Regions from separate parts of the Promicromonospora vindobonensis genome, predicted to be linked through region 1. Evidence: riboswitches for the same ligand, from Rfam matches in the RefSeq annotation. Region 1 holds a riboswitch; each other region holds the start of a gene.
The links. Region 1 has a riboswitch for cyclic di-AMP ahead of ACFS27_RS22400 (C40 family peptidase). Riboswitches for the same ligand answer to the same signal wherever they lie in the genome.

Region 1 (7,393 bases):
AGCACGGTGCCCTGGACCAGGGGGTAGTCCTTGGCGAGGATGGACTGGACGATGGTGCTGCCGAGGCCTGGCCAGGCGAAGACGCTCTCGACCAGGACCGTGCCCGCCACCAGCTGGCCGAGCAGCAGGCCGCCCAGGGTGAGGCTCGCGGTGACGGCGTTCGGCAGCGCGTGGCCCAGGTGGACCGCGACCGGGGGCAGGCGCTTGGCGCGTGCCGTGCGGACGTAGTCGGTCTCGAGCACCGCGAGCATCTCGACGCGCACGATGCGCGCCAGCACGGCGGCGGGCCCGGTCGCGAGCGCCAGGACGGGCAGCACGTAGGACGCGGCGCCGTCCTGTCCCGCGATCGGCAGCCAGCCCAGCGTGACGCCGAAGACCCACACGAACGCGACGGCGAGCAGGAAGTCGGGGATGGTCGCGAGGAAGACGCTGGTGCCCGCGAAGCCGAGCTCGGTGCGCGGCGCCCGGCCGCGCCGGGTGGCCACCGCCACCGCGACCCCGACCGGGACGGCGACGAGCACGGCGGCAAGGAAGGCGAGCAGGGCGAGGGTCGCCGTGGCGGGCAGGCGTTGCGCGATGGTGTCGGCGACGGGGAGCTGGGAGCCGAACGAGGTGCCGAGGTCGCCGGTCAGGAGGTCGCGCAGGTACGTGGCGTACTGCACCCACAGCGGCTGGTCCAGACCGAGCGACGCCCGCCGCGCCGCCACCAGCTCCGCCGACGCGGTGGGGCCGAGCGAGGCACGCACGGGGTCGCCGGGCACCAGGTGGATCATGAGGAACGCGGCGGTGACGAGCACCCACAGGGACACCAGCAGCCGCCCGGAGCGCCGCACGGCGAAGCGGAGCCAGCGGTGGTCGGCGAGCCTGGCGGGCAGGGCGGCTGTCGGCGTCCGGGTCGTCATCGGCGGCTCGTCCTCAGCCCAGCACGCGGATGCTGGTGGGCACGATGGACCCGGTGCTGAGGAACTCCGCGCCGTTGCCGTAGATCTTGACGAGGCTGTTGGCGAACGGCGTGACGTTCGTGGCCTCGACCAGCGCGGTCTCCGCCGCCAGCCAGGTGTCGCAGCCCTCGGCTCCCTGCATGGTCGTCGCCTCGCCGACGGCGGCCGCGTAGTCCGGGTTGTCGATGGCCGCGAAGTTGGTGCCGCCGTCGGCGACCGCCGGACCGGACAGGAAGCCGACGAGCTGGTCAGGGCTGCTGACGTTGATGGGTTCCCAGGCCACGTCCCACGCGCCGGTGCCGAACAGGATCTCGGACAGCTCGGTGGTGTTCTTGCCGGTCACCTGGACGTCGACGCCCAGGTCGGTCCACGCCGCCGTGGCCAGCTCAGCGGCCGACGCTCCGCCGGTGCCCAGCGCGGTGTCGTGCAGGAACGCGATGGTCAGGGGCGTGCCGTCCTTGGCGCGCACGCCGTCGTCGTCAAGGGTCCAGCCGGCGTCGTCGAGGGCGGCAGCCGCCGCCTCCGGGTCGTGCTCCGGCAGGGCACCCGTGATCGAGTCGCCGGTGCACGCGGCCGGGCTGACGGTGGCGAGGGTGGTCGGGGCGGTCCCCTTGCCCGAGGTGAGCACCTGCTGCAGCTCGGCCAGGTCGAGCGCCTGGGCCAGGGCGGCGCGGACCGCGGGGTCCGCCGTGACGTGGCCCTCTGCGTGGTTGTACCACTGCTCGCCGAGCACGCCCGCGGACTCGGCGGAGTAGAGCCCGGCCGCCTCGAGCCGCTCGGTGTCGGGGCCGATCACCTGCACGGCGTTGACCTCGCCGGAGAGCAGCAGGTTGGCCGACGTCGTCTCGTTGGCGACGATCCTGACGTTCACCGAGGCAGGCGTGCCCGCCTCGTTCGTGGTGGCGCCGTCCGGGCCCCACGTGTACCCCTCGCGGACCGTGTACGTGTAGTGGTCGTCCGGTGCGGCCTCCTCCAGCACGAACGGGCCGGTTCCGGCCGTGCCGGCCGCGAGCGTCGTCCGGTCCGCCAGGCCGGAGTCGCAGACCATGGCCAGGCTCGACAGCCCCTCCAGCAGGAACGGCGCGGGGGCCGCGAGCTCGAGGGTGAGCGTGTCGCCGTCGGCCGACGCCTTGACGCCCGCCGGGAGGAACGCGCCGAGGTACGGGCTCTCGTTGGCCGGGTCCGCCACATACTCGATGTTCGCCGCAGCGGTCCCGGCCGTGAACTCGGAACCGTCTGCGCAGGTGACGTCGTCCCGCACCGTGAAGCTCGCCGTCGTGCCGTCGACCGACCACTCGTCGGCCAGCGACGGCACGACCTCGGTGGACCCGGGGTCCACGGCGACGATCGTGTCGTACGCGAGCCGGCTCATCCCGATCACGGAGCTCACGGCGGACGCGTGCGGGTCCAGGCTGCCCGGGTCGGTCGCCAGGGCGAGCGTGAACGTCCCGTCGGTGGCGAAGCCTCCGTCGGACACGGCGTCGTCGCCCCCTCCGGAGCAGGCGGCGAGCACGGTCGAGGTCAGGGCGAGCGTGAGCAGCAGTGCCGCTGGACGCGCGGCCCGGCCGGACGGGGCGGTCAGGGGTTTCACGGGAGTCCCTCTCGTCGGATCAGATCTGCGCCCGCGCGACCGCGCGGCCGTAGTGGATGAACGCGGCCCTGCCGGTGCCGTCGTCGCCGAGGAAGGCGTAGACGGTGTGCACGCCGTTCGGGGCGTCGACAGCGATCAGCGCGTCGTCGGAGTAGCGCACCAGCTCCGTACGGACCGCCTCCTCCCCGATCTCGGCGAGGATGTCCTTGGGGGTGCGCTCGAGCCACACGCGGCCGTCGCCGTCCCGGCTGATCGCCAGGTCGTAGATGGTGTCGGAGTACGTGCCGACGCACCGGACATGGTCGACGGCGCCCGGCTCCGCGGGCAGCACCGGCCGCTCCGCGAGAGTGACGCCGGCGAGCTCGCTGGTGAGGTGTCGCACCACATCCCGGTAGAGCCCGAAGATGTCGCCACCGTTGGTCAGCAGGGCCACCGCGACCTTCGCGCCGGGCACCACCCGGAGGAACGCCGCCTGTCCGATCGTCCCGCCGTCGTGCGAGACGACCGTGCCGCCAGCCGTGCGGGAGATGGTCCAGCCCAGGCCCCACGCGTCGCCCATCGAGCCGAGGTCCGGCACCGTCACCTGCTGCTCCTGCATGGCGGCCACGCTCCGCTCGCTCAGCACGCGCGTGCCGTCCGGCGCCACGCCGCCGGCCAGGTGCATCCCTGCGAACGTGACCAGGTCCCGTGCACGCATCGCGAGCATCGAGCCCGCTGCCGCGTTGGACCGCGCCAGCGCCCAGACCGGCGCCGCCGTCCAGCCGCCGTCCGGGCCCTGGACGTGCCCCACCGCCGCCCGGTGCAGGATCGCCTCGTACGGGCTCGGCGCCACGTGCGTCAGCCCAAGGGGCTCGGCCAGGAGCTCGGTCAGCGCCCGGTCGTACGGCCTGCCGTGCAGCACCTCGACCAGCCGCCCCAGCGTCGCGAAGCCCACGTTGTTGTACGAGAACATCGCGCCGGGCGCGAAGAGCTGCGGCAGGTCGTGCAGCTCCGCCAGGTACTTCTCTATCGCGTCGTCGCCGCGGCCCGTGTCGGTGAACACGTCGCCCTCGAACCCCGCCGTGTGGCACAGCAGCTGACGCGTCGTGATCGCGGCGCTCGCCGCGTCGTCCCCCACCCGGAACTCCGGGAGGTACGTGCGCAGCGGGACGTCGAGGTCGAGCGTGCCGTCGTCCACCGCCCGCATCAGCAGGGACGTGGTCCAGAGCTTGGTGATCGAGCCGATCTGGAACACGGAGTCGGTGGTCGCCCCGACCCCGGTCGTGGTGCTGAGCACGCCCGCCGCTGCATCGACGACCTCGCCGTCGGACAGCACCGCGACGCTCGCGCCCGGCACCCGGTGCCGGGCCACCAGATCGGCAAAGTGTTCGTCAAGCCAGGTCGAGACCGAGTCGAGAGAAGTCATTGCGTCAGGCTATGGAACGCCCGGCACGTGGTGTTCGTCCGGCCGGACAAGGAGGCGAGGGAGCAGTTGTGCGGGCCGACGAACCGCGTGGTCACACAATCGGCGTCGCAGGAGTCGAGTCATTGTCCGCTGCATCACGCAGCGCCGAACCTGTGGAGGACACGTCATGACCTCAGCTCTCAAGAGCCTGCGCCGCGACTTCGGCGGCGACATCATCGAACCGGGCGACGCCGGGTACGAGGCGGTGAGCCGCACCAGGCTGGCCGGCGGCAGCCCCGCCTACGTCCTACGCCCGAGGACGGTCGGCGACGTGCAGGCGGCCGTCAGACATGCGGCCGGCTCGGGGCTCGCGCTCTCCGTGCGGGGCGGAGGCCACAGCTTCGCGGGCCTCGGCACCAACGACGGCGGCGTCGTGATCGACCTCGGCGAGCTCGCCGACGTCGAGGTCCTCGACGTCGACCGGCACCTCGTGCGGATCGGTGGCGGCGCGACGTGGGGCCAGGTGGCCTCGGCGCTGACGCCGCACGGCCTGGCGATCTCCTCCGGCGACACCAGGAGCGTCGGCGTCGGCGGGCTGACGCTGAGCGGCGGCATCGGCTGGAAGGTCCGGAAGTACGGCCTGGCCATGGACAACGTGGTCGCCGCCGAGCTGGTCACCGCAGACGGGTCGGTGGTGACCGCGAGCGCGCAGGAGAACCCGGAGCTGTTCTGGGCGATCCGCGGCGGCGGCGGCAACCTCGGGATCGTGACCGCGTTCGAGTTCGTGGCGCACCCGACGACCGAGGTCTACTTCGGCAAGATCACGTTCCCCGCGGCCGAGGCCGTCACCGTGCTGCAGGGCTGGGCCGACTACGTCCGCACGGCGCCGGAGGAGCTCACCTCCATCGCGAACCTGGCCAACCCGTTCGCGGGCGGCCACGAGGCGCCGGTCGAGATCCACGTCGCGTTCGACGGGGACGACCCGGAGCTCGCGGCCCGCGCGCTCGCCCCGATCCGCGGGCTCGGGACGGTCGTCGAGGACGACGTCGCGCTGCACGCCTACGCGGACGTGCTCGTGGACGGCGCCGCCGTGCCGCCAGGGATCCAGCTGCTCGCCCACGACGGTTTCGTGGACCGGGAGTCGGTGCCGGAGGTCCTGCAGATCCTTGCCGAGGTCGGGACGTCGCCGGGGTCGCCGTCGATCGCCGTCCGGAGCGTGGGCGGCGCGGTCTCGCGCGTCGCCGACGACGCCACGGCCTACGCGCACCGCCGGGCGGAGCTGTTGGTCGCCACCATCGCCGGCGGGCCGACGCCGGTCGTCGAGGCCGCGCGCCCTGGACTGGCCGCGATCTGGGACAAGCTGGCGCCGCACCTGAGCGGCGCGTACGCGAACTTCCTGCTGTCGACCAGCGACGACGACGTGGCCGCCGTCTACCCACCGGCGACGTACGCGCGGCTCGCGGCGGTCAAGGGGCAGTACGACCCGAACAACCTGTTCGCCCACAACCACAACGTGCGGCCGGAGTAGACCGGCCGGATCGACCGCCTCGGGTGCCCGCCGCCGCCCTGACCTGGGCGGCGACGGGCCGTTGTGACTTAGCCCATATCGAATGGCCGGTCAAGCGGAAGCCTGGCGAAGGGGACGGCCGTAACGCGATTGTGACTTTCCGGCCGTCGGGGGTTACTGTCGATCCCGCTCCGGGGAATTCCGCGAGCTCTCGAAGCGGACGCCGAGCCCTGTCACCGCCGCGAGATCTGCACCAGCCAGATGACAGGGACGGGGGAACCACCGTTTGCGGGCACCATCGGTGCCCTTGGGGTGAAGCCGCACAGCACGCAGTACCGCGGCCGGGTCATTCTCCGATCCGAATCCGACAGCTCACCTCGTAGGCGCCGGGAGAACTGAACGTGACCACACGCATGCCCGGGCGCCATCGTGCTGCCCGCAAAGCCATCACCCCGCTGACCCCGATCTCTCGCGCCGCAGCCCGCGGCCTTTCCGCGACCGCCCGCCGAGGTGCGGTCGTCGTCGCCGGATCGGGCCTGGTCGTCTCCCTGCTCGGCGTTCCTGCGAACGCCGCGCCGGCGGAGGAGCCCAGCACGAACACGGCAGAGCTCAAGGCCGTGCAGGACGCCGCGAAGGAAGCGGCCGCCGCCGAGGTGACAACCGCCGGGCTGACCACCGCACAGGTGGACACCGCTCCCGCCGTGAAGGTCGCCTCCGACAGCGAGTTCACGCTGGAGACCGGGACGATCGAGGTGACGCCAGCTCCGGAGCCGGAGCCGGAGCCCGAGCCCGAGCCGGAGCCCGTCGTCGAGGCAGAGCCCGTCGAGGCGGAGCCCGCCCCGGCCGAGGAGCCCGTGGAGGAAGCCGTCGAGGAGGCCGCCCCGGCCGCCGCCGCAGGCTCCGACGTGGTCGCCATCGCCAAGCAGTACCTCGGCGTGCCGTACGTCTGGGCCGGCAGCACCCCTGCCGGGTTCGACTGCTCCGGCTTCACCTCCTACGTGTACGCGCAGATCGGCATCGACCTGCCGCGCACGTCCTCGGAGCAGCGCTACGCCGGTACCGAGGTCTCGGCCGCCGAGGCGCAGCCGGGCGACCTCATCTGGAGCCCCGGCCACATCGCCATCTACGCGGGCGGCGACATGCAGATCGAGGCGCCGGTTCCCGGCCAGACCGTGCACGAGTCGCAGATCTGGCAGGACAGCCCGGTCTTCATCCGCGTCAGCTGAGCCTGAGCTTCACCCGCTCCACCACGAAGGGCCCGCACCGGCACGGTGCGGGCCCTTCGTGCTTTGTGCCACACTCTCGCCGCCAGGCCCGCGCCGGTGGCAGGATCGCCACCATGAGCGCCCCCGGTAGCGTCGAGACCAACGCCCTGAACACCATCGACGAGTCCGAGCGGCGCGGGTCACCACGCAGCCTCTTCTGGCCGTGGTTCGGGGCCAACGTATCGGTGCTGGGCCTGGGTTACGGCTCCTACCTGCTCGGGTTCGGCGTCTCGTTCTGGCAGGCGACGGCGATCGGCGCGGTCGGCATCGTGGTGTCGTTCCTGTTCTGCGGGTTCATCTCGCTGGCCGGCAAGCGTGGTTCGGCGCCCACCATGGTGCTGTCCCGTGCCGCGTTCGGCGTGCGCGGCAACAAGCTCCCCTCCCTGCTGTCGTGGATCCTCACCGTGGGCTGGGAGACCGTGCTGGTGGCGCTGGCCACCCTCGCGACCTCCACCGTGCTCGGGGCGCTCGGCTGGGGCGGCGGGACCGTCACCAAGGTCGTGGCGCTCGTGGTCGTGGCGACCATCGTGGTGGCCGCGGGCGTCTTCGGGTTCGACCTGGTGATGCGGCTGCAGGTGATCATCACGGTGCTCACGGCGGTGCTCACGGTCGTGTACATCGTCCTGGTGGCCGACCACGTCGACTGGGCGGCGGTCGCGGCCATCCCCGCGGGCGGCGCACCCCAGGTGATCGGCGGGCTCGTGT
Region 2 (7,393 bases), on a different contig from region 1:
GCCTGATGCTGGGCCGCATCCTGCCGTTCGGCGTCGGCGCGGTGGTGGGCTGGGTCGGCGCGCGCGCCCTCGGCCACACCGTGATCGCCCAGTCGCGCATCGCGTTCGGCACCCCGCCGGAGCAGTTTCCCCGCGTCATCGAGCAGAAGCAGGACAGCAGCGGTTCTGGTCCGGCGCGTCGGCGTCGCCTCTTCCGGAAGGGACCGTCCTGAGCCGGTCGAAGGGCAGGCAGCCGATATCGCACATCTGCTCGGCGGGATCCCAGGTCCCGACCTAGGCTGCACGTCATGGCGGACACGACGCACGGCGCACTCGCCCCGACGTACCTCCCGCTGCCGATCACGATCGCGCGGGCACAAGGTACGCATGTGTGGGACACGGACGGCAACGAGTTCCTCGACTTCCTGTCGGGATACTCGGCCCTCAACTTCGGGCACCTGCACCCAGGCCTGGTGGCCGCTGCGCTGACGCAGCTGCGCCAGGTCACCCTCACGTCCCGTGCGTTCGACCATGACCGGCTGGAGGAGTTCGCGCAGCGGCTCGTCGAGGTGGTCGGACCGCTGACCACGGGCGGCGAGGACAGCCTCGTGGTGCCGATGAACACCGGAGCGGAAGCGGTTGAGACCGCGATCAAGGCGGTCCGCAAGTGGGGTTACGACGTGCGCGGCGTGCCAGAGGACCAGGCGACGGTGATCGTCGCGGGCGGCAACTTCCACGGCCGCACCACCACGCTCGTCGGTCTCTCGGACAACCCGACCGCACGGGCCGGGTTCGGTCCCTTCGCACCCGGGTTCCGGCAGGTACCCTTCGGCGACCTGGACGCGGTCGCCGACGCAGTGGACGACACCACGGTGGCGGTCCTCATGGAGCCCGTGCAGGGCGAGGCCGGTGTCCTGGTGCCGCCGGACGAGTTCTGGCCCGGCCTGCGCGAGCTCACCACGACGCAGGACATCGCCCTGGTCGCCGACGAGGTCCAGTCCGGACTCGGTCGCACCGGCACCACGCTCGCGTGCGAGCTCTGGGACGTGCGGCCGGACCTGGTCTGCCTGGGCAAAGCGCTGGGCGGCGGGATCGTCCCGGTGTCGGCCGTGGTCGGCAGGCCGGAGATCCTCGGCGTCCTGACTCCTGGCACGCACGGCTCGACGTTCGGCGGGAACCCGCTGGCGTGCGCGGTCGCCGTCGCGGCGCTCGACCTGCTCGCGACCGGGCAGTACCAGGCGCGGGCAGCGGAATCGGGCAAGGTGCTCACCGAACGGCTCGACGTGCTCGTGGCACAGGGCCTGCTGGCCGAGGCCCGCACCGTGGGCCTGTGGGCGGGCATCGACCTGGCTCCGGAGCTCGGCACGGGACGCGAGCTGTGCGAGGCGCTCCTCGAGCGCGGCGTGCTCGCGACGGACACGCGTGCCGAGACGATCCGCCTGTCGCCGCCCCTGTCGATAGTCCAGCCGGAGCTGGAGATGGCGCTGGACATCCTCGAGGAGTCCCTGGTGGCACTGCGCGACACCGGTCCTGGGACCGTGGCGCCGGAGGACGCGCACGACGACACGGCCGAGCTCGCGCACGACCAGGCGGACGAGGACACGGCGGACGAGGACACGGCGGACGAGGACACGGCGGACGAGGACGTGGCGGGCGAGCCTGACACTGCCGACGCCGCGAACGACGCGGCTTCTGCCGGGGCGCCCGGCGGCGGGGCCGCCGACGGCAGGGACGAGCGCTCCGAACTGTCACCGACCGCCGGCTGAGCGTAGGCTTCCAGGGGTGACCACTACGACGTCGTCCCACACCATCGCAACGCTCCCGGCCCTCCACGAGCTGCAGCAGGCCTACGCAGAGCTTCAGGCCAAGGGTCTGAAGCTCGACCTCACGCGCGGCAAGCCGTCGGCCGAGCAGCTCGACCTCGCCGAGCCCATGCTGGCCCTGCCCGGGATCGGCGTGCACGCCGATGACACGGGCACGGACGCACGCAACTACGGCGGGCTGGACGGAGGGCTCGCGGTCCGGCGCATCTTCGCCGAGCTGCTCGACGTGCCGGTGGAGCAGCTCCTCGCGGGTGGCAACGCGTCGCTCACCCTCATGCACGACGTCGTCGCGTACGCCGAGCTGTTCGGGTTCCCCGAGTCGCCGAAGCCGTGGGCGCGCGAGGAGAAGGTCCGCTGGATCTGCCCCGTGCCGGGCTACGACCGCCACTTCACGGTCTGCGAGGCCTTCGGCATCGAGATGGTCCCGGTCCCGATGACGCCGAACGGTCCGGACGCCGAGGCCGTGGCCGCGCTCGTCGCGGCAGACCCGACGATCAAGGGCATGTGGGTGGTCCCCACCTACTCGAACCCTGACGGCGCGGTCATCACCGAGGACGTCGCCCGCGCGCTGGTCTCGATGCCCGCCGCCGCGCCGGACTTCCGCATCCTGTGGGACAACGCGTACGCCGTGCACCACCTCACCGACGACGAGGTGACCAGCCCGAACGCCGTCGCGCTGGCAGCGGAGGCCGGCAACCCCGACCGCGTGCTGCTGTTCGCGTCCACGTCCAAGATCACGTTCGCCGGCTCGGGCGTCGCGTTCCTCGGAAGCTCGGCGGCCAACGTCGCCTGGTACAAGAAGCACCTGTCTGTCGCGTCGATCGGCCCCGACAAGCTCAACCACCTGCGGCACGCGATGTTCTTCGGCTCGGCCGACGGCGTGCGCGAGCACATGCGCAAGCACCGGGCGATCCTCGCGCCCAAGTTCGAGGCAGTGGTGGAGATCCTGACCGAGCGCCTCGGCGGGCACGACGTCGCGTCGTGGACCGAGCCGAAGGGCGGCTACTTCGTCTCGCTCGACGTCGCGCCAGGTACCGCGTCGCGTGTGGTGCAGCTCGCCAAGGAGGCGGGGATCGCCCTCACGCCGGCGGGCGCCACCTACCCGTACGGCCGGGACCCCGAGAACAAGAACGTCCGCCTGGCACCGTCGATGCCCCCGCTGGACGAGGTCCGCACGGCGATGGACGGCGTGGCCACCTGCGTGCTGCTGGCCGCCGCCGAGGCCGCTGCGAAGTAGTCAGCCGGTCGCTGTCGTGGGCGTGACCGTTGCGCCGAGAACGGGCAGGAAGTCACGCCCACGACAAACTTCAGGTGGCCGGCCGTCAGTCCGTGCAGTGCTTGTTCACCACGAACACCGGGCACGCCGAGTGGTGCAGCACGGCCTGGCTGGTGGAGCCCAGGAGCAGCCCGCGGAACCCGCCGCGGCCTCGCGAGCCCACCACAACCAGGTCCGACGCCGTGGAGAACTCCGTCAGCAGCTCCGCGCCCGTGCCGTCCAGCACGATCCGCCGGATCCGTAGGCCGGGATTCTCCGCCTCGTACCGGTCGATCAGGACGTCCATGCCTACCCCGATGTCGGCCAGCACCTGCTCGCGGTCGATGGTGGACGGCAGCCACGCCAGCATCCCGGTGTTCCCCACCGGCACGCCGGTGACGGCGGTCAGCTCCGCGCCCCACGCGTTGGCCTGCATGATCGCGTGCTGCAGCGCCCGCTCTGCCTGCGGTGACCCGTCCACGCCGACGACGATGCGGCGCACCTCCCGGATCTCGGCCGCCCCTGGCGCAACCGCGGTGGGCGCGGTCTCGGAACCGCCGGCACCACCGGGAGCGGCGTCCGGCACGCTCCAGGAGACGCCCCGGTTCGCCTCGGCCCGTAGCGGCACGACGACGACCGGACACTGCGCGTGCGCGGGGAGCGCCGACGACACCGTGCCCAGCAGCCGCTCGGTGAACCCGCCCCGGCCGCGCGTACCGACGACGGCAAGGCCGTAGTCGGCGGACAGCTCCACGAGCACGCCCGCCGCGTCACCGGTGGCGACCTCGGTGGTGGCACGCACCCCGGCGTCGGCCACGCGGGCCTCCGCCTCGGCGAGGACCGACTTGGCACCCTCCTGGATGGTGGTGTCGTCGAGCGCGGCGTACCCGCCGTCGAGCGAGGCCGCGGTGAACGACGGCAAGGAATAGCTGCACACGATGTGCAGCGACCAGCCCACGCGGTGCGCGTAGGCGGTCGCCCAGTCCAGCGCGTGCAGACTGGCGGCCGATCCGTCCACACCGACCAGTACGACCTCGGATCGCGTCATCGCCAGCCCTTTCTTCGCCCAAGCACCATTGCACTCCAACGCTACCGGCGGCGGGGGCGTTGTGGGTATCCGAAGGCCAAAGAGTACAGAAAGACGGGCAAAGAAGAGCGCCTGCCCGATCATCGGGCAGGCGCTCTGCTGTGGGTCGTACCTGGCTGAGATCAGCCCATACGGATGAACGTGGGGTTCGACTGCCAGATGGTGCGGAAGTCGACCACGGTGCCCGGCTTGGACGCGTCGATCATGGTGTTGCCACCGGCATAGATCGAGACGTGTCCGGGGGTCCACATCAGGTCGCCCGGCTGCGCCTCGGACGCGGGCACCTGGGTGCCGTAGCCCGGCTGCGCCGACGACGAGTGCGGCAGGCTGATGCCGAGCTGGCCGTAGACGTACGCGGTGAAGCCGGAGCAGTCGAAGCCGCTCGGCGAGCCACCGCCAGAGACGTACGGGACACCCACGTAGCGGCTCGCGATGGAGATCACGGAGTTGCCGATCGCCGAAGCAGGAACGTCCACCGAGGCGGCGGCCGTGCTGACGGTGGTGGCAGCAGCGGCCTCGGCGGCCTCCGCAGCTTCGGCGGCGGCGGCCTCAGCAGCCTCAGCGGCCTCAGCAGCGGCGAGCTCCGCCTGGTAGTCCTCGTTCTCGGCGGCGGAGACCACGGAGACCGCGGCCTTCTCGACGGTGAGCTCTGCGTCAGGTGCGACGGTCACGACGGGGGCGTTGCTCAGCGCCTCGCGAGCCTGCGACGTCAGCGCGTTGAGGTCGACCGAGTTCATCTTCGCGTGGCCGGCCTCGACGGGCGCGGCCTGTGCGGCCATCGCTCCACCGAAGGTCGAGACGAGAAGCGCGCCACCGGCGGCGGCAACCGCGGTACGGCGACCCACTGCGGCGTTCTGAGCGAATTCACTGAGGGGAGTTACTGGTCGTCGCGCAGCCCGATGGCGAGCGCGAGTCGTACGTGCAGTCACGTATTACCTCTCCTTGTACGCCTTCGAGGTCAGCTGTCGGGTTCGGGTGGGAGAAATCACCCGGCCGTGCATCCCGAAGGAATACCCGGCTTCACCCCGAGGACGCACCCTGGCGCCCGTTGGTGGGTCCCCCGCCTCTGTCATGCGGTCGTCTTGGGGCCTCGGCCGGTGACAGAGTTCGGCGTCCGTCCGAGGACCCCCACGAATAACTCCGTGGGAGCGGTCTGAACGTACCGGACCTCACCCTCAATGTCACGTTCCGGCAACGAATGCCACGACGTGTCCTACCTTGGGCGCCGCGTTTCCGACAAAGCGGACAAGCCGGCGTTCGCTCAGGCCGTCGCGACGAAGAGGTGGCGAGCCAGGTCTTCCCCGAGCTCGAGCGCCGTGCCCGCGCCGTCGACCGCCACCGTGTAGGTGCCGTCGTTGTGCTCGGCGGTGATGCGGGAGCCCGGCACCAGGCCGGCGTCGGACAGGCGGGCGAGCAGCTCGACGTCCGTCTGCAGCGGCTCCGCGATGCGGGTGAGGGACGCCGCGAGCGGTTCGCCCTTGACACCCTTCTTCGCCGCAGCCTCGAACGCGGACGGCAGCGAGATCACGCCGGTCAGGAACGGCACGTCCGTGTACGCCTCGCCGAGCTCCGAGAGGCCGGGGATCGGGTTGCCGTACGGGTCGTGGTGCGGGTGGTCGAGCAGGCCGACGAGGCGCTTCTCCACGAGGTCGCTCATGACGTGCTCCCACCGGCAGGCCTCGACGTGCACGTGCTCCCAGTCGAGCTTGATGACGTCGGTCAGCAGGCGCTCGGCGAGCCGGTGCTTGCGCATGACGCGCATCGCCTTGTCCTGGCCCAGCTCCGTGAGCTCGAGGTGCCGGTCTCCCGTCACGATCACGAGCCCGTCGCGCTCCATGCGTGCGACGGTCTGGGACACCGTCGGACCGGAATGCCCCAGGCGTTCCGCGATGCGCGCGCGCAGGGGCGTGATGCCCTCTTCGTCGAGCTCGTAGATCGTCTTGAGGTACATCTCGGTGGTGTCGATCAGATCCGTCACGTCAGCTCCCGTCATGCGCACAGCCGCCCGGTCGCCCTGGACACGTGCGGCCCGGGCGTCGGCCCAGGTTCTAGTCTAGTTCTGTGCCACTGACTATCCCGACACAGCTGCTGCCCACCGACGGCCGTTTCGGCTCCGGCCCCTCCAAGGTGCGCCCGGGCCAGGTCGATCATCTCGTGGCGAACGCGCACGTGCTCGGTACGTCACATCGGCGGGCGCCCGTGAAGGACCTGGTGCACCGCATTCGTGAGGGTGTCACGGAGCTGCTGGGCGCGCCCGCCGGATACGAGGTGGCGCTCGGCAACGGCGGCTCCACCGCGTTCTGGGACGTCGCCACCCTGTGCCTCGTGGAGCGCAAGGCCCAGCACGCCGCCTTCGGCGAGTTCGGCGGCAAGTTCGCCACCGCAACGGAGCGCGCCCCGTTCCTCGAGCCCTCCCAGGTGATCTCGGCGGAGCCGGGCTCGGTGGCCTACCTCGAGGCGGCCGACGACGTCGACACCTACGCCACCCCGCACAACGAGACCTCCACCGGGGCGGTCGCCCCCGTCCGGCGCCCGACGGGACCCGACGGCGCCATCGTGCTCACGGACGCGACGTCCGGAGCGGGCGCCCTGCCCGTGGACCTCAGCCAGACCGACGCCTATTACTTCGCCCCGCAGAAGGCGTTCGCGGCCGACGGCGGGCTGTGGCTCGCCGTGCTGTCCCCCGCCGCCGTCGAGCGCGCCGCGCGGATCGAGGGCTCCGGTCGCTGGGTGCCGGAGTTCCTGTCGCTCACGACGGCCGTCGCTAACTCGCGCCAGGACCAGACGCTCAACACGCCCGCCGTGGCGACGCTGCTCCTGCTGGCCGACCAGGTCGAGTGGCTGCTGGACCAGGGCGGGCTCGAGTGGTCGGCGAAGCGCTGCGCGACGTCGGCCGAGATCCTCTACTCCTGGGCGGAGGCCCGGGACTGGGCGACCCCGTTCGTCGCGCGCCCCGAGGAGCGCTCGCCGGTGGTCGGCACCATCGACCTCGCCCCGGAGATCGACGTCGAGCGCGTGCTCGCCGACCTGGAGGCCAACGGCGTGCATGACGTGTTCGCGTACCGGAAGCTTGGGCGCAACCAGCTCCGCGTCGGGATGTACCCGGCGATCGACCCCGACGACGTCGCTGCACTCACCGCGTGCGTCGACTACCTCGTCACAACCGTCTGACCAGCGTGATCACGTCCGCAATATCCCTTGGACGGCGGGTTCTGCCTATTGTCCGAGGCACAGGGACTCTGTAACGTT
Region 3 (7,393 bases), on a different contig from region 1:
TCGGCGTCGAGCGCGAGCACGTCCTCGATGGGCTCCGCCAGCACGGAGTTCAGCGACGCGAGCGTGGCCAGGAGCGCCCGGTCGCGAGCGCCGTCGGGGTCGGCGCGGAACAGCCGCGCCGGCATGTGCAGGCCGAACAGCGTGATGGTCTGCGCGTCGGTCCCTGCGAGGGCCGGGCCGAGGATGGTCCGGTCGGTCAGGGTGTGGCAGTAGATCTCGCTCGGCGGCAGGTCGGGGATGCGTCCCGCGGCGGCCTGGGCGTGCGCGGCCTGGAGCTGGGCCAGGGACTCGTTGACGTGCAGGGTCCCGCTGAACGCTGCGACGGGGTCGACGTCGTCGCGCAGCCGGGGCAGGCGCGTCAGCAGCATGTTCACCTTGAGCTGCGCGCCCTCGGGGTACGCGGACGCGGCGGGCTCGCCGCCGAGCAGCCGGTCCAGCTCCGCCGGGGCGCAGCCGGCGAGCACGTGCCCGGCCGTGACGCCTCTGGTGCGCCCGTCGGCGTCGGTCCAGGTGACGTCGGCGCCCGAGGTGCCGGGGTCCACCGCTGTGACGGTCGCCGAGGTGACGATCGTCGCGCCGGCGGCCGCTGCGGCGTCGCGCAGTGCGCCGGAGACGGCGCCCATGCCACCCACCGGGACGTCCCAGTCGCCGGTCCCGTTGCCGATGACGTGGTAGAGAAAGCAGCGGTTCTGTCGCAGGGACGGCTCGTCGACGTCGGCGAACGTGCCGATCAGGCCGTCGGTGGCCGCGACGCCGCGCACGACGTCGTCGGCGAAGGTGCGGCGCAGCACGTCGCCGAGGGGTTCCTCGAAGAGGGCGCGCCAGGCTTCCTCCCCCACGCCGTCGACCACCCGGTCCCGGACCACCGAGCGTGGGAGCAAGGGTTCGGTGAGTGTCGGTGCGAGCAGGCGGGCCACCTCCGCGGTCATGGCGTAGAAGCGCCCCCACGCCTCGAAGTCGGCGTCCGCACCGGTCAACCGGCGGAACGAGGCGCGCGTGGCGGCGTCGTCCTGGCTGTCGACGAGCAGGCCGCCGTCGGCCACCGGCGTGTAGGAGGACCAGCGCCGGCGCTTGAGCGTGATGGGGAGGCCGAGCTCCTCGACCACGCGGCGCGGCAGGAGCGAGACGAGGTAGGAGTAGCGCGACAGCCGCGCGTCCACGCCGGCGAACGGGCGGGCCGAGACGGCGGCGCCGCCCACGTGGTCCGCTCGTTCGAGGACCAGGACGGAGCGGCCGCCGCGGGCCGCGTAGGCCGCCGCGGTGAGTCCGTTGTGACCTCCGCCGACGACGACGACGTCGTACCGGGAACGCGTGGAAGCGGGCATGCCCGTCATAGTCCCATGGGGCAGTGATTAACAGGGAGGTTCCATCACAAGTTGGTATGTGACCTAATCGTGACATTCGCGCGACGGGCGGGTACGGTCATGTCACCTCGCCAGTAACGGTGGGGTCCTGGTCCGGACGCCGAGCCCTGTCACCGGATCTGAGCAGCTACGACGTGACAGGGGCGGGGGAACCAAGTAAGCCGGGCACGTGAGTGTCCTTGGGGTGAAGCCTCCTCGTGGGGGGCCGGGTGATCGCTCTCCCCATCCGAACCCGACAGCTCACTTCGTAGGCGTCCGAGGAGATCACTGGTGACCGTACTCACCGACCGTACCCATGACTGGGCGGACGACCAGGCAAACCGTTCCAACAGCCGGGGCAGGCATCGCGCCGACGGCCCCGCGCTCACTCCTTTCACCGCACTGACCCAGACCGCCGCCGAGAATGCCGCCCGCACCGGCGCCATCGCGGTCGTCACGTCCGGCATGCTGGCGTCGGTCTTCACCCAGACCGCCCACACCGCGCCCGCCGAGACGCACACCCAGACCACGCTCGCCAACGCGACGCCGGTCAGCAACACCGTCGACTCCACGACGCGGGCCGGCTTCGCCGAGAACCTCGTCACCAAGGTCAAGGTCACGCAGGACGCCGACTTCTGGGCCGAGCGCGGACGGGTGTCGGTGACGCCGTACGCCGAGACCGAGGCCGGCATCGCCGAGGCCAAGGCGAAGGCGGAGGCCGAGGCGCGTGCCAAGGCAGAGGCCGAGGCGAAGGCCCAGGCAGAGGCTGAGGCGGCCGCAGAGGCCGAGGCCGCAGCCGCGGCCGCCGCGGAAGCCGAAGCAGCGGCCGAGGCGGAATCCGTCGTCGAGACCGTCGCCGACGCGTCCGGCCTCGGCCAGCAGGCCGTCAACCTGGCCCTCGAGTACGTGGGTGTGCCCTACGTGTGGGGCGGAGCCTCCCCCAGCGGCTTCGACTGCTCCGGACTCATCCAGTACGTCTACGGCCAGCTCGGGATCAGCCTCCCGCACAGCTCGAGCGCCATGTCGACCGTCGGCTACCAGGTCTCCGCCGCAGAGGCCCAGCCGGGCGACATCGTATGGACGCCCGGCCACGTCTCCCTCTACGCAGGCAACGGCATGGTCGTGGAGGCCCAGCAGCAGGGCACCCCCGTGCAGTACGGCGAGATGTGGCAGGACAACGCGGTGTTCATCCGCGTAACGGGCTGACCGCTTCGCGCAGCACCCTCCAGACCGAGCACGGGGTGTGTCCAGCCGGACTTCCGGCTGGACACACCCCGTGCTCGTCCGCCGGGCCGGGTCGGGTAACGTCCCGGGCGTGAAGATCCTCGTACCGGACGTGCCCTTCGACCTCGACTTCCCGTCCCGCCTGCCCGACGGTGGAGCCTCCTTCGCGCCCGGCGGCGCCGACGTCGTCGCCACGTACGCGATGAACGACCCGATCCCCGAGGAGCACGCGGACGCCGAGGTGCTGGTCACCTGGTCCAACCCGCCGAAGGTGCTCGCCGACGCCGCCCGTCGGCTGACCGGCCTGCGCTGGGTGCAGACCCTCTCGGCCGGGCCGGACGTCGCGCTGGGCGCCGGGTTCGGCCCCGATGTCGTCATCTCGTCCGGCCAGTCGCTGCACGACGACACCGTCACCGAGCACACCCTCGCGCTGATCCTCGCGTCGGTCCGGCGCATCGACGAGTCGCTGGCCGCGCAGCGGGAGCACCACTGGGCGAAGGAGATCGCGTTCGCCCAGGCGGACCCGGTCACCGGCAGGGAGTACACGCTCGACGGCGCACGGGTGACGATCTGGGGCTTCGGGTCGATCGCTCTGCGGCTGGCTCCCCTGCTGACCGCACTCGGCGCGCAGGTCACCGGCGTCGCCTCGCGTGCGGGAGAACGCTCCGGGTACCCGGTGGTGGGCCCGGAGGGCCTGGACGCGCTGCTGGCCGAGACCGACCTCCTCGTCTCCCTGCTGCCGGCCGTCCCAGCCACCCGGCACATCCTGGGTGACCGGCTGCTGGGCCTGCTGCCGCCGTCGGCGCGGTTCGTCAACGTCGGCCGAGGGGCGACGGTCGACGAGGAGGCCCTCGCGGACGCTCTGCGGTCCGGGCGGCTCGCGGGCGCGGCGCTCGACGTCATGGAGACGGAGCCCCTGCCGACGGAGTCCCCGCTCTGGGACGTCCCGAACCTGATCCTCACGCCGCACGTGGCGGGCGGGCGGCCGCGCGGCGCGGCGCGCTTCCTGGCCGAACAGCTCACGGCCTGGCGGGCGGGCGCCCCCCTCCGCAACGTAACCCCGCGCTAGCCCCTCTTCGTTGTGAGCGCGACGGTTGCGGCTACGCGCCCGTTTTAGGCGCAACGATCGCGCTCACAACAAGCTCACAGGGCACGGGGGCGGGGGCGGGGCTGGCAGACGGGGCAAGTGAACGACGAGCGGTTCATGAACGCGTCGCGGCGCACCAGCCCGCCGCAACGGCGGCACTCCTCGTTCTCGCGGCCGTACACGGCGAGCGACCGGTCGAAGTAGCCGGACTGACCGTTCACGTTGACGTACAGCTCGTCGAAGCTGGTGCCGCCCTGGGCGAGCGCCTCACGCATCACCTCGGCCGCCGAGTCCAGCACCCGGCGCACGTCCGCTGCCCTGAGCTTGTCCGTCTGGCGTGCCCAGTGCACCCGCGCCCGCCACAGCGCCTCGTCCGCGTAGATGTTGCCCACGCCGGACACGACCGTCTGGTCCAGCAGCGCGCGCTTCACCTGCGTCCGACGGCGGCGCACCCGCCGCACGAGGGCGTCCAGGTCCAGGTTCGGGTCGAGCAGGTCGCGGGCGATGTGCGCGACCGGCTCCGGGAGCAGAGGGAGGTCCGAGCCGTGCCCGGCAGGGACGGCCGACGGCGGAGTCCCACTCCCCTGGGCCGGGGCGCCGTCGTGCACCAGGTCCTGCACGCTCAGGTGCCCGAACGTGCGCTGGTCCACGAAGTCGAGGTACCGCGCCCCGGAGGGCGCACCGGTCAGGTGCAGGCGAACCCGCAGGTGAGGGTGGCGCCAGTCGTCCGCGGCCGTGGCCCGACCCGGCTCGTCGCCCAGCACGGCGCTCGGGGCCTGTTCACCGCTGAGCGCCGCGCCCCGGACCAGCAGCTGCCCCGACATGCCGAGATGGGCCAGCAGGGCTGCGGCGGGATGAGGCTCCTCAGCCTCGGCCGACGGAGCGGGTTCGGGCGGCACGCCGGGCTCGGGCAACGCCGGCGGCGCGAGCAGAGCGGGCCCGGGCGGAGCGGTGGCGAGCTCTTCGAGCGGCAGCCAGAGGAACTTGCCGCGCCGGACGGCGGCGCTCAGCCGCCGCCCGGCGAGCTGGTCGCGGAACGAGCCCGGACCGCCGTCGTGCCGACGGACGCTGTACTCACGGGACACCTCGACGTCCCGCACCACCGCGCCGACGACGAGCCGGTCGAGACCGTCCCGGACGGTCTCGACCTCAGGCAGCTCAGGCACCGGCGGCCGGGGTCCTGCTCCCGGTGGCGTGCCGGGCGGCCGCCTCGACGTCGCCCTCCGGCTTGGGCAGGGGGAACTTCTCCAGCAGAGCCCGGTAGGTCTCCTCTGCCGCACCCTGCTCGGCGTGCTTCTTCGCGCTGCCGGAGCCGGAGCCGTAGGTGACGCCGTCGATCACGACGGTCGAGTGGAAGACCCTGGCGTGCTCGGGACCCTCGAACGTCGCGATGTAGTCGGGCGAGCCCAGACCGCGCTCGGCCGAGGCCTCCTGCAGCGACGTCTTCCAGTCGAGGCCGGCGCCGAGGCCCGCTGCGACGTCGAGCGTCGAGTCGACGAGCCGGTGCACCAGCTCCCGCGACGTCTCCAGGCCGTGCGACAGGTAGGTGGCGCCGATCAGGGCCTCGACCGTGTCCGAGAGGATCGAGTCCTTCTCGAAGCCGCGCGTGCGGATCTCGCCCTTGCCGAGCAGCACGTACTTGCCGAGCCCGAGGGTCCGCGCGATGGCGGCGAGGGCACGCTGCGACACCGTCGCTGCCCGCATGCGCGCGAGGTCGCCCTCTGACAGGTCGGGGTGGCGCCGGAACAGCGCCTCCGTGACCACCAGGCCCAGCACGGTGTCGCCAAGGAACTCCAGGCGCTCGTTCGTGGGGATGCCGCCGGCCTCGTGCGCGAACGACCGGTGGGTCAGTGCCAGCACAAGAAGCTCGGGGTCCAGATGGACCCCGAGCTTCTCGAGCAGCGCGGTAGGTTCCGGCCTCGCCGGTGACGTCCCGCCCTTGGCCACGTCAGCCCGCGTGAACGGTCTTCAGGGCGTCGCGGTACGTGCGGCCCTTGTAGGTGCCGCACGTCGGGCACGCCGTGTGCGGCAGCTTGTTGCCCTGGCACTGCGGGCAGGTGGTGAGGGTCGCTGCGGTGGTCTTCCACTGCGAGCGACGCGCACGGGTGTTGCTGCGCGACATCTTGCGCTTCGGAACAGCCACGGCTAGCTCTCTTTCGTCTCGTCCGACACGCTCGTAGATTCGAGCATGCTCTGAAGCGCCGACCAACGAGGGTCGACTACGTCATGTTGATGACCGGGGTCGTCAGCCAGCCGCGCTCCGCACTCGGAGCACAGGCCAGGGCAGTCATCCCGGCACAGCGGTTGAAATGGTAGTGCAGTCACGACCGAATCCCGAAGCACAGGCTCCAGGTCTGCCATGTCGTCGTCGTCGAGGACAAACTCCTCGTCGTCCTCCAGGTCCGACCCCGTGTCGTCCGACCCACGCTTGGCCGACGATGCGGCCTTCTCGGGGTAGGCGAACAGCTCGGTGACGTCGACCGTGAGCTCACGGGTGATGTCGTCGAGGCAACGGCTGCACTCGCCCTTGGCCGTGCCGCGGACAGTACCGGAGACCAGCACGCCCTCCATCACGGACTCGAGTCGAAGATCCAGCTCGAGGTCGGAGCCCTCCGGGATACCGATCACGGCGGTGCCGAGGTCCGACGGCGCCTGCACGGTCGCGCTGTGCGTACGCATCGATCCGGCACGCCGAGACAGCTCGTGCGTTTCAAGCACGAGCGGCGACTTCGGTTCGCGGGAAATAACAGACTCCGATGAGGGCAGTGGCAGTGCACTATCCGATGAGGATGGTGAAGGGGGTGACCCGGCGCAATACCTCGCACCACGGGCCAAAAACCAATCCTACGACATGGATGGGGTCTGACGCGCGCCCGTGCGGGGTGACAGGCCTCACGAGCCGGCGGGTGGCTGTCCCAGCGCGGCCCGCAGGGCCGCCGTCACGCCCGCAGGGACCAGGTCGTCGACCGGTCCGCCGTGCCGCACTATGTCCTTCACCAGCGACGACGCGACGTGCGCGTACCGCTGGTCACCGGGCAGGAAGATCGTCTCCACGCCGGACAGGTGCCGGTTCATGAGGGCCATCGGCTGCTCGGCGTCGAAGTCACCGCCACCGCGCAGACCCTTCACGACGGCGACCGCCCCGACCTCCCGGCAGAAGTCCACCAGCAGCCCCGGCACGACAGCGACCCGCACCCTCGTCAGCTCGGGTGCGCTCTGGGCGGCGCCGAACACGGCCGCGCGCACGAGCTCCGCACGGGTCTCCAGGTCGAGCAGGCCGGACTTGCCCGGGTTCTTGGCGACGCCGACCACCACGTCGTCGAACATCGTGGCGGTGCGGCGCACGATGTCGAGGTGGCCGAGGGTGATGGGGTCGAACGACCCGGGGCAGACGGCGGTGGTCACGCGCCCACGCTATCCGACGGCGCCGGGTCTGCCGGGCCTGCGCCGTCCGATCGTTCCGCACCGTCGGAGGGCTCTGCGCTGTCCGACGGTTCCGCACTGCCGGAGGGCTCCGCGTAGTACACCGCCGTCTCCCCGTAGTCCTTGCGCGCGAACGCGGCGAGGCCGACCGGCCAGGCCGGCTCGGGGGTGCGGATCGAGCGCTCGACGACCACGACGGCGTCGTCGGCCAGGACACCCGGCGCGGCCAGGTGCGTCAGGACGGCGGCGAGCGTGGTCTCGTCGAGGTCGTAGGGCGGGTCGAGAAAGACGAGGTCCAGCGCCGCCGTCGTGCCGG
Region 4 (7,393 bases), on a different contig from region 1:
TACCTGCCGATGCCCGACGCGGCACGCGCCGCCCTGTACGACTTCATCGGGGACAGCTGCGGCTGGTCGGCGTCGCAGTAGCCGTCAGCCGATGATCGGGGCGCTCTCCGGCAACCGGTACAGGCGACCTCGGGCGCGCAGCGCGAGCGCGGTGCCGAGGGTGATCGGACCGAGCCGGCCGATGAACATGAGCACGACGAGCACCACCTGGTGGTACCAGTCGAGCTGTGCGGTGATCCCGGTGGACAGCCCGGTGGTGGTGAACGCTGATGTCACCTCGAACAGGATCTGGTCCACCGTGAACGGAGAGAGCGCCGTCATCCACAGGGTGGGGAGAACCACGATCGCCACCGCGAGCAGCGCAAGGGTGAGGGCCTGGCGCTGGGTGGCCGGCGAGATGCGGCGGTCGAAGACCGTGGCGTCCGGGTCGCCTCGCAGCTCGGACCAGATCACCACGGCGAGCACCGCGAACGTCGTCACCTTGATACCGCCGGCCGTTCCACCGGAGCCGCCGCCGATGAACATGAGGATGATCGTGCCGAGCCAGGTCTCCGTGTGCAGCTCGCCGGTGTTCACCGAGTTGAACCCGGCGGTGCGCGCCTGGGTCGACTGCGTGAACGAGGCGAGGACGCGGCCGCCGGTGTCCAGGCCGCCCATGGTCGCGGGGTTGTCCCACTCGGCGACGAGGAAGAACACGGTGCCGCCCACCAGCAGCAGCGCAGTCATCAGCAGCGTGATCTTGGTGTGGACGCTCCAGCGCACCGGGCGCACGCGCCCGCGCAGCACCTCGAGGACCACGGGCAGGCCGAGCCCGCCCACGATCGTGGCGAAACAGATCGGCAGGACGATCCAGGGGTCGGCCACGAAGTCCATGAGCGACAGCGAGAACAGGGCGAAGCCCGCGTTGTTGTACCCGGAGACGGCGTGGAACACCCCGTGCCAGAGCGCCCGGCCGAGCGGCTCGTCGTAGGCGACGGCGAAGCGCACCGTCAGGACCGTCGCGACGACGGCCTCGATGACGAGCGCGAGGATGACGACGCGGACCAGCGTCCGGCGTACGTCACCGAGGCTCACCGTCCGGGTCGACGCCGCGGCGACCAGCCGCGAGCTCAGGTCGAGGCGTCGTGAGACCAGGACACCGAGCAGCGAGGCGACGGTCATGACCCCGAGTCCGCCGATCTGGATGAGCACCAGGATCACCGCCTCGCCGAACCCGGACCAGAACACCGGGGTGTCCGTGACGATCAGCCCGGTGACACACACGGCCGAGGTCGCGGTGAACAGGGCCTCCATGAACGTGGCCGACTCGCCGGACGCAGCGATCGGGAGCAGCAGGAGCAGCGTGCCGACAGCTATGGCACCGACGAAGCCGGCGATCACGAGCTGGCCAGGGCGGCGCCGTAGTGCAACACCCCGCCCGCCCTCACGACCCGCGGGGCTGCTGAACCGCATCTGGCTACCGTCGGCTTTCGTTCGTCGTACGTCACGGTGGCGTACCGGCGCCGTGTGACGCCCGGCGGCAACGTTAGCCCGTGATCGACGCGGGAACGCGGAAGGCGCCGCCTCCGGCGTCGGGCGGGAACCCGGCGCGGAGGCGACGCCTCGCGATGAACTGCTGGTCCTGCGGCTGACGTCCTCAGGCTGAGGACTTACGGCTCAGGCCAAAACTTCAGACGACGCGGATGAACGTCGGGCTGTTCTGCCACATCTCCGTGTAGCGCACCGGCATGCCGGCGGCCCAGGCCTCGATGATCATGCCGTCGCCCGCGTAGAGAGCCACGTGGCCGGGCGTCCAGACGATGTCGCCGGGCTCCGGGTACGTGACCTGGTAGCCGGAGCTGAGCATCGCGCCGGACGAGTGCGGCAGGCCCACGCCGAGCTGCGCGTACACGTACTGGATCAGGCCAGAGCAGTCCATGCCCTCGGCCGGCGAGTTACCGCCCAGCACGTACGTGATGCCCAGGTAGTTGAAGGCGATGTTGATGGCCTGCTGGCCGACCGGCACCGGGTCCGGTGCGTCGACCGAGACGACGGCAGGGCCTTCGCCCTCCTCGCCGCCCTTCTTGCCGTCGGCGTCCGACGAGGTGCCAAGGGCTTCCATCTCGGTCGGCATCATTGCGTCGGCAGGGACGGTCACGGTGGGGGAGTTCACGACGGCCTGCTTGGCGACCGCGGTGAGGGAGTTCAGGTCGACCGAGTTGAGCTTGGCGGTCTTCACGTCGGTCTTGAGGTCCATCGCCGGGGCTGCGTGAGCCGTCGTCGCGATGGTGGAGATCAGGACGCCACCTGCTGCTGCGGCGATAGCACCACGGCGGGCGACGGTGCCGGCGTTCTCGGTGGCGGTACGAGCGAGGATGGTCAGCGGTGTCATGGCCGGGCGGCTGTCACGATGCCGTCCGCGAAGGGAGTTCGTCACCTAAATGTCTCCTGTACCGCCTGCGAGGTCAGCTGTCGGGTTCGGGTAGGAGTACACACCCGGCCGCACGGCTACTGGGGGGTTTCCGTCCGGCTTCACCCCGAGGACGACGATCCTGCTGTCGCCCGGGAAGTGGGTCCCCCGCTCCTGTCTCGAACGTCTGGTCATGAACCGGTGACAGGATTCGGCGTCCGGCTCACGACTCCCACCGTTGCGGGGGAGCAGAAGTCAAAGTACACACGTTCACGGGAAAAGTCACGATCGGGTTACGCATTACGGTCTGACCCCACGAAGACGCAGATTTACGTCGTTCCGGTCTTCAGCGGTTATGACCGACATCACATACATCCGCTACCGTTCGGCGGCATGGCCGAAAGTGCGTACCGCATCTCCGCCTGGTGGGTGCTTCTCATCAGTGCCGTCGCATGGTGGGTCTGCGGCTTCTTGCCGTGGCTTCTTCAGGCGTTATACGAGGTCACAGGCATTTCGGAAGGGTCGAGCCGGGGCGGCTCCACCTTTCTGCCCCTCCCCTTCACGGCCGACGACGCCGTGGTCGGTCTGGTCATCATGGCCCTGATCGGAGGGCTCCTCGGCGGGGTCACGGCGGGCCTCCCGGCCTCGGGGCGGGCGGGTGCCGGTGCTGCGATCACGGGCACCTTCCTCGCCATGGCAGGCACGGGGGGCGCCTCCTGGTGGATCGCGATGCGCGGGAGCGTGCCCGGTGACGCCGCGCCGCTCGGGATGCTCGTGATCGCCGGCGCCGCCGGCTCCGTCGGGCTCGGTGCCGGCCTCCTGACGGCGCTCGGCCCGGCAGCCCTGCGGGGTCTCGCGCTCGCCCTGCCGGTGGTGCTCCTCGACGGCTGGCTCTGGGGGCTCCTCCCGGGCAACCCGGTGTCCCCGACGGGTACGTGGTGGCTCTTCGCGGTGGCGCTGGGCATCGCGTTCGGCCTCGCCGTGGACAGCAAGCCCATCGAGCTCCTCGGCTGGCTGCCCGCCGCAGGGGTCGTCTGGGTCCTGCAGGCCGCCGGTCCGGCCCTCCTGGCCGTGCAGGACAACATCTGGCCCGGCTCGGCGATCACCGAGGACCCGTGGTCCGCTGCGGGCATCGTCTGGAACGAGCTTGCCGCTGCCGCCATCGTGTCCGACGGTCACCAGCTCGGCGCCTGGGTGGTCGCCCTGTTGCTCGGAGCGGCGATCGCGGCACTCCGGCTCTCCAGGGAGGCCACGGACGAGGGTGAGCTCTCCGAGGCCTGGGCCTGACCGGCGATCGGCACCACTACTGATTGCGATTGTGTAAATTTCACCCGCTACGAGCCATCTGCCCTGTTCTGCGCCTGTCCGGTACCCCTAGGTTTGGCCCGGTTCGGGGGTAATCCAGCCCCTGTGCAAACAATGGGGGCTTATATGGACAGGAAGTCAGTCGTCGGCGTCGCCACCTCCGCGGTGCTCGCCGTGGCAGCGCTCGTCGCGGTGGCGCCGGGTGCGCAGGCCGCAACCAGTGACCCCCTCCGGGACAAGCAGTGGGGCCTGGACCAGATCAACGCCGAGGCCGCCTGGGCGGCCAGCACCGGCGACGGCGCCGTGGTGGCAGTGGTCGACACAGGTGTCGACTTCGACCAGCCGGACCTGGCGGGCCAGCTTCTTCCGGGCGCCACCTTCGCGGGCTGTGCCGAGGTCCGCCCGTGCGGCGAAGGGGACTTCCGGGGCCCCGACGGCAGGAATGACGGGGACGAGCACGGCACGCACGTGGCAGGCATCGTCGCCGCCGCGGCAGACAACGGCATCGGGGTCGCGGGGGTGGCGCCGGGCGCCAAGGTGCTCCCGGTCAAGGTGCTCGAGGCGGGCTCCGGCTCGTCGCAGGACATCGCGGACGGCATTCGCTGGGCCGCCGACAACGGTGCGGACGTCATCAACCTCTCGCTCGGCACGGCTCCGGGCGGTCAGCTGCTGACGATCATCGGCGTCGACACCCTGATGCGCGATGCCATCGCGTACGCCCGCGAGCAGGGGGTGCTCACGGTCGCGGCCGCGGGCAACTCGTCGACCCCGCTGTGCAGCGACCCGGCGTTCACCAGCGTCGCGATCTGCGTCGGCGCGACCGACCCGGCAGGCGTCCACTCCTACTACTCGGAGCTGCCGGTCAAGCTCGACCTGAAGAGCGTCTCGGCGCCCGGGGGTTCGGGCGGCCTGAACGGATGCGACGGCGACGTGTGGTCGACGGTCCCCGTGGGTACGGGATCGGACACCTGTGCCGGCGGCAGCTACGACTCCTATGCGGGCACGTCGATGGCCACGCCGCACGTGGCAGGCGTCGCTGCGCTCCTCTTCGGGCAGGGCCGGAGCATGGCAGAGGTCGAGAGCGCGATCCTCGGCACGTCGCGTGACCCGCTGCTGGGCCTCGTGGGGGTGTGGACCCCGATCTACGGGTACGGCATCGTCGACGCGGCGGCCGCCGTCGCGTACTGACCTTCTGGTCGCGGGCGCGATCGCCGGGACGGATGCCCGTCCTTGGCGGTCGCGCCCACGACCAGAGGTGGTGTACCTGTCAGTACGGGCGGATGTAGACCGCGTAGTCCTGCCACTGGGCGGTGTGGCGGACCGGCGTGCCGTAGTTGGCCGCCTCCACCACCATGCCGTCTCCCGCGTACAGGGAGACGTGGCCCTGAGTCCACACGATGTCGCCGGGAATCGGCGTCGTGACCTGGTAGCCGGCGGCCACCATGGACGACGACGAGTGCGGCAGCTCGACGCCGAGCTGGGCGTACACGTACTTGATCAGGCCCGAGCAGTCGAAGCCTGTGCCAGGGGACTCGCCGCCGTACGTGTAGGCGATACCGAGGTACTGCATGGCGATCGCCACGGCCTGGGCGCCGATGGACCCGTCGGACGCGTAGTCCGGGGTGGCCGGCTCGGCTTCTTCGACCACGGCTTGCGCGTCGACCTCCGCCTCGGGATAGGTGGCGTCCTCCACGACGGGCTCAGGCTCGGGCTCTGGCTCTGGGGCCGGAGTGACCTTGACGGCCTTGCTCTCGATGCTGAGCTTCGCGTCGGTCGCGACCTGTACCGCCGGAGCTGCCGCGAGCTCCTTGCGGGCGTCCTGCGTCAGTGCGGTCATGTCGACGCTTGCCAAGCGGTTCGAACCGTCTCCCATGACGGCGTGTGCGCTGGGTGCGAACGCCGTCGCGAGAAGTCCGGACGATGCCGCGATCAGTGCGCCCGAGCGGGCAGCAGTGCGGGTCACGGTCATCAGGGGAGTGCTAGGAGCATGATCGGCGCGGTGTCGACCGCGTCGGACGGTGGTACTCACCGATGTTCTCCAAGTCGCCGGTTGCGCGGTGCCCGTACCTGACTGGGAATGGGGCCCGCGGTCGTGCCTCCGGTGGCACAACGGATCCGACGCTACATACGGCTTACCGCCTTGTCTCGATCAGATAACAGTTGTCATGAAGTATCAGGGTGTCCGAAACGCGCGTAACTTTTCGACCAGATGCCTTTTGCCAGCGTAAGGGCCATTGTTACGAGAGAAATGCGTATCTGGCAGGCATGAAAAAACACGGGAGGAAATGATGTGACACGCCGGTCGGCGGCGGCGTGTCAGTTGTCCCGGGCGCGAAGCTCCGACTCGGCCTTCAGGCCGGCCAGCTCCGCGTCCACGAGCCCCCGTGCCGTGGAGCCCTGGACCAGGTTGGTGAGCCCTGCGAGCATCCCGCTCTGCGCGACCACCAGCGTCACCTCGCACGCGGCGTCGGAGACCGGTGCGATCTGGTGCGCCGCGCCCGTGCGGACGCCGGGGGCAGTGCTCGACCAGGAGAAGCTGCGGCCCTCGACGAGGCCGTCCACCTCCCAGGTGGCCTCCGGCAGGCCAGGCTGCTGGATCTCGACGCGGGAACCGACGGCCATCCTCGTCTCGGGACCGAGGAGCGTCACGCGGGTCATGGAGGTGGTCCAGGTGGGCATGCGCTCGACGTCGGACAGCACCTGCCAGACGACGTCGGCGGGCGCCTCGACCTGGGTGCTGGTGCGGTAGGCATGGGCCACGGGCCCCAGGCTACGCGGGCTCGAGAGCAGCCGGCGCAACCTGGGGCCCGTGATGAACTGCCAGGTCAGGAGCCCGTGGACAGCTGGAGCGTCACCATGGCTCCCCAGGTGACGAGGGCGCCGGCCGCCGGGTCGGACGAGATGATCGTCCCCTCGGGCACCGTGTTCGACCTGGTGTCCTCGAACGTGCAGGTGAGATGCGCCTGCTGGCAGGCGACCCCGGCGTCCTCGACGGTCATCGCGGTGAAGTCGGGGATCTCGATGGCGCTGTCGGCGACCTCGGCGGGGAGGTCGGTGAACTCGGTCGTCAGATAGACGTCCGTGCCGTGCTTCGTGTCCTGCGTCTCGAGCGGCAGGTTCCGGGCCTCGTCATAGATCACGGTCCGCACCCTGTCGTCGTCGCCGTACTGGTACGTCGCTGCGGTGCCCCGGCGGTTCTCCGAGTCACGGGCGTCCTGCTCGACCTCGACGTCGGCAAGGCTGGTGAGCAGCTCCCACGCCGCGGCCCGCAGTTCCGGGGAGGCCGGTGCCTGGGTGGCCAGGCGGGCGGCGGCGTCGCGCACCGCCTCCTCGCGTTCGCCGGGGAAGTAACGGCTGAGCAGGGCGTCCTGCAGGGGCTCCGGCTCGGTCGGCAGCGCCTCCAGGTCCGCCCAGGTGTAGGTGAGGCTGTGCCCATCGATGTTGATGTGGTCGCCGAGTGCCATCAGCGCAGGGCCGTTCGCGGTGAGCTCGAAGTTCACACCGTTGCCGTACCAGCTCTCGCTGCCCAGCGAGCTGCCCAGCGGTGCCTCGGGGCCCGGCTCCGCGCCGGCCTGGCCCGGGGTGCCCCGGGTCACGACATGGAAGTACGTAGCGTCGCGCCAGCCCTCGGGCGGCACGACCGGTTCCACGGCCGGGTAGGTGGGCGTCTCGGTCAAGGGGGCACCCTCGCTCGACGCC

Region 2: linked by a shared signal. The riboswitch ahead of ACFS27_RS08195 (C40 family peptidase) and the one ahead of ACFS27_RS22400 (C40 family peptidase) in region 1 are both predicted to bind cyclic di-AMP.
Region 3: linked by a shared signal. The riboswitch ahead of ACFS27_RS04685 (C40 family peptidase) and the one ahead of ACFS27_RS22400 (C40 family peptidase) in region 1 are both predicted to bind cyclic di-AMP.
Region 4: linked by a shared signal. The riboswitch ahead of ACFS27_RS11220 (C40 family peptidase) and the one ahead of ACFS27_RS22400 (C40 family peptidase) in region 1 are both predicted to bind cyclic di-AMP.

The regions. Positions count from the first base shown of each region.
Region 1 is NZ_JBHUOG010000002.1:2,041,788-2,049,180, forward strand. Features, by position in the region: gene ACFS27_RS22380 (ABC transporter permease) at 1-902, opposite strand, end outside; gene ACFS27_RS22385 (ABC transporter substrate-binding protein) at 916-2,532, opposite strand; gene ACFS27_RS22390 (serine hydrolase domain-containing protein) at 2,552-3,937, opposite strand; gene ACFS27_RS22395 (FAD-binding oxidoreductase) at 4,104-5,444, shown strand; cyclic di-AMP (ydaO/yuaA leader) riboswitch at 5,669-5,823, shown strand; gene ACFS27_RS22400 (C40 family peptidase) at 5,825-6,649, shown strand; gene ACFS27_RS22405 (purine-cytosine permease family protein) at 6,763-7,393, shown strand, end outside.
Region 2 is NZ_JBHUOG010000001.1:1,810,599-1,817,991, forward strand. Features, by position in the region: gene ACFS27_RS08175 (hypothetical protein) at 1-212, shown strand, start outside; gene rocD (ornithine--oxo-acid transaminase) at 288-1,745, shown strand; gene ACFS27_RS08185 (aminotransferase class I/II-fold pyridoxal phosphate-dependent enzyme) at 1,762-3,039, shown strand; gene ACFS27_RS08190 (universal stress protein) at 3,125-4,105, opposite strand; gene ACFS27_RS08195 (C40 family peptidase) at 4,267-4,923, opposite strand; cyclic di-AMP (ydaO/yuaA leader) riboswitch at 5,076-5,250, opposite strand; gene ACFS27_RS08200 (metal-dependent transcriptional regulator) at 5,406-6,122, opposite strand; gene serC (phosphoserine transaminase) at 6,206-7,315, shown strand.
Region 3 is NZ_JBHUOG010000001.1:983,379-990,771, forward strand. Features, by position in the region: gene ACFS27_RS04680 (phytoene desaturase family protein) at 1-1,325, opposite strand, end outside; cyclic di-AMP (ydaO/yuaA leader) riboswitch at 1,466-1,633, shown strand; gene ACFS27_RS04685 (C40 family peptidase) at 1,635-2,549, shown strand; gene ACFS27_RS04690 (NAD(P)-dependent oxidoreductase) at 2,659-3,636, shown strand; gene mutM (bifunctional DNA-formamidopyrimidine glycosylase/DNA-(apurinic or apyrimidinic site) lyase) at 3,711-4,820, opposite strand; gene rnc (ribonuclease III) at 4,813-5,601, opposite strand; gene rpmF (50S ribosomal protein L32) at 5,603-5,797, opposite strand; gene ACFS27_RS04710 (YceD family protein) at 5,800-6,372, opposite strand; gene coaD (pantetheine-phosphate adenylyltransferase) at 6,547-7,059, opposite strand; gene rsmD (16S rRNA (guanine(966)-N(2))-methyltransferase RsmD) at 7,056-7,393, opposite strand, start outside.
Region 4 is NZ_JBHUOG010000001.1:2,479,726-2,487,118, forward strand. Features, by position in the region: gene ACFS27_RS11210 (hypothetical protein) at 1-81, shown strand, start outside; gene ACFS27_RS11215 (TrkH family potassium uptake protein) at 85-1,452, opposite strand; gene ACFS27_RS11220 (C40 family peptidase) at 1,670-2,371, opposite strand; cyclic di-AMP (ydaO/yuaA leader) riboswitch at 2,419-2,616, opposite strand; gene ACFS27_RS11225 (hypothetical protein) at 2,984-3,676, shown strand; gene ACFS27_RS11230 (S8 family serine peptidase) at 3,821-4,882, shown strand; gene ACFS27_RS11235 (C40 family peptidase) at 4,962-5,663, opposite strand; gene ACFS27_RS11240 (SRPBCC family protein) at 6,011-6,454, opposite strand; gene ACFS27_RS11245 (PASTA domain-containing protein) at 6,520-7,393, opposite strand, start outside.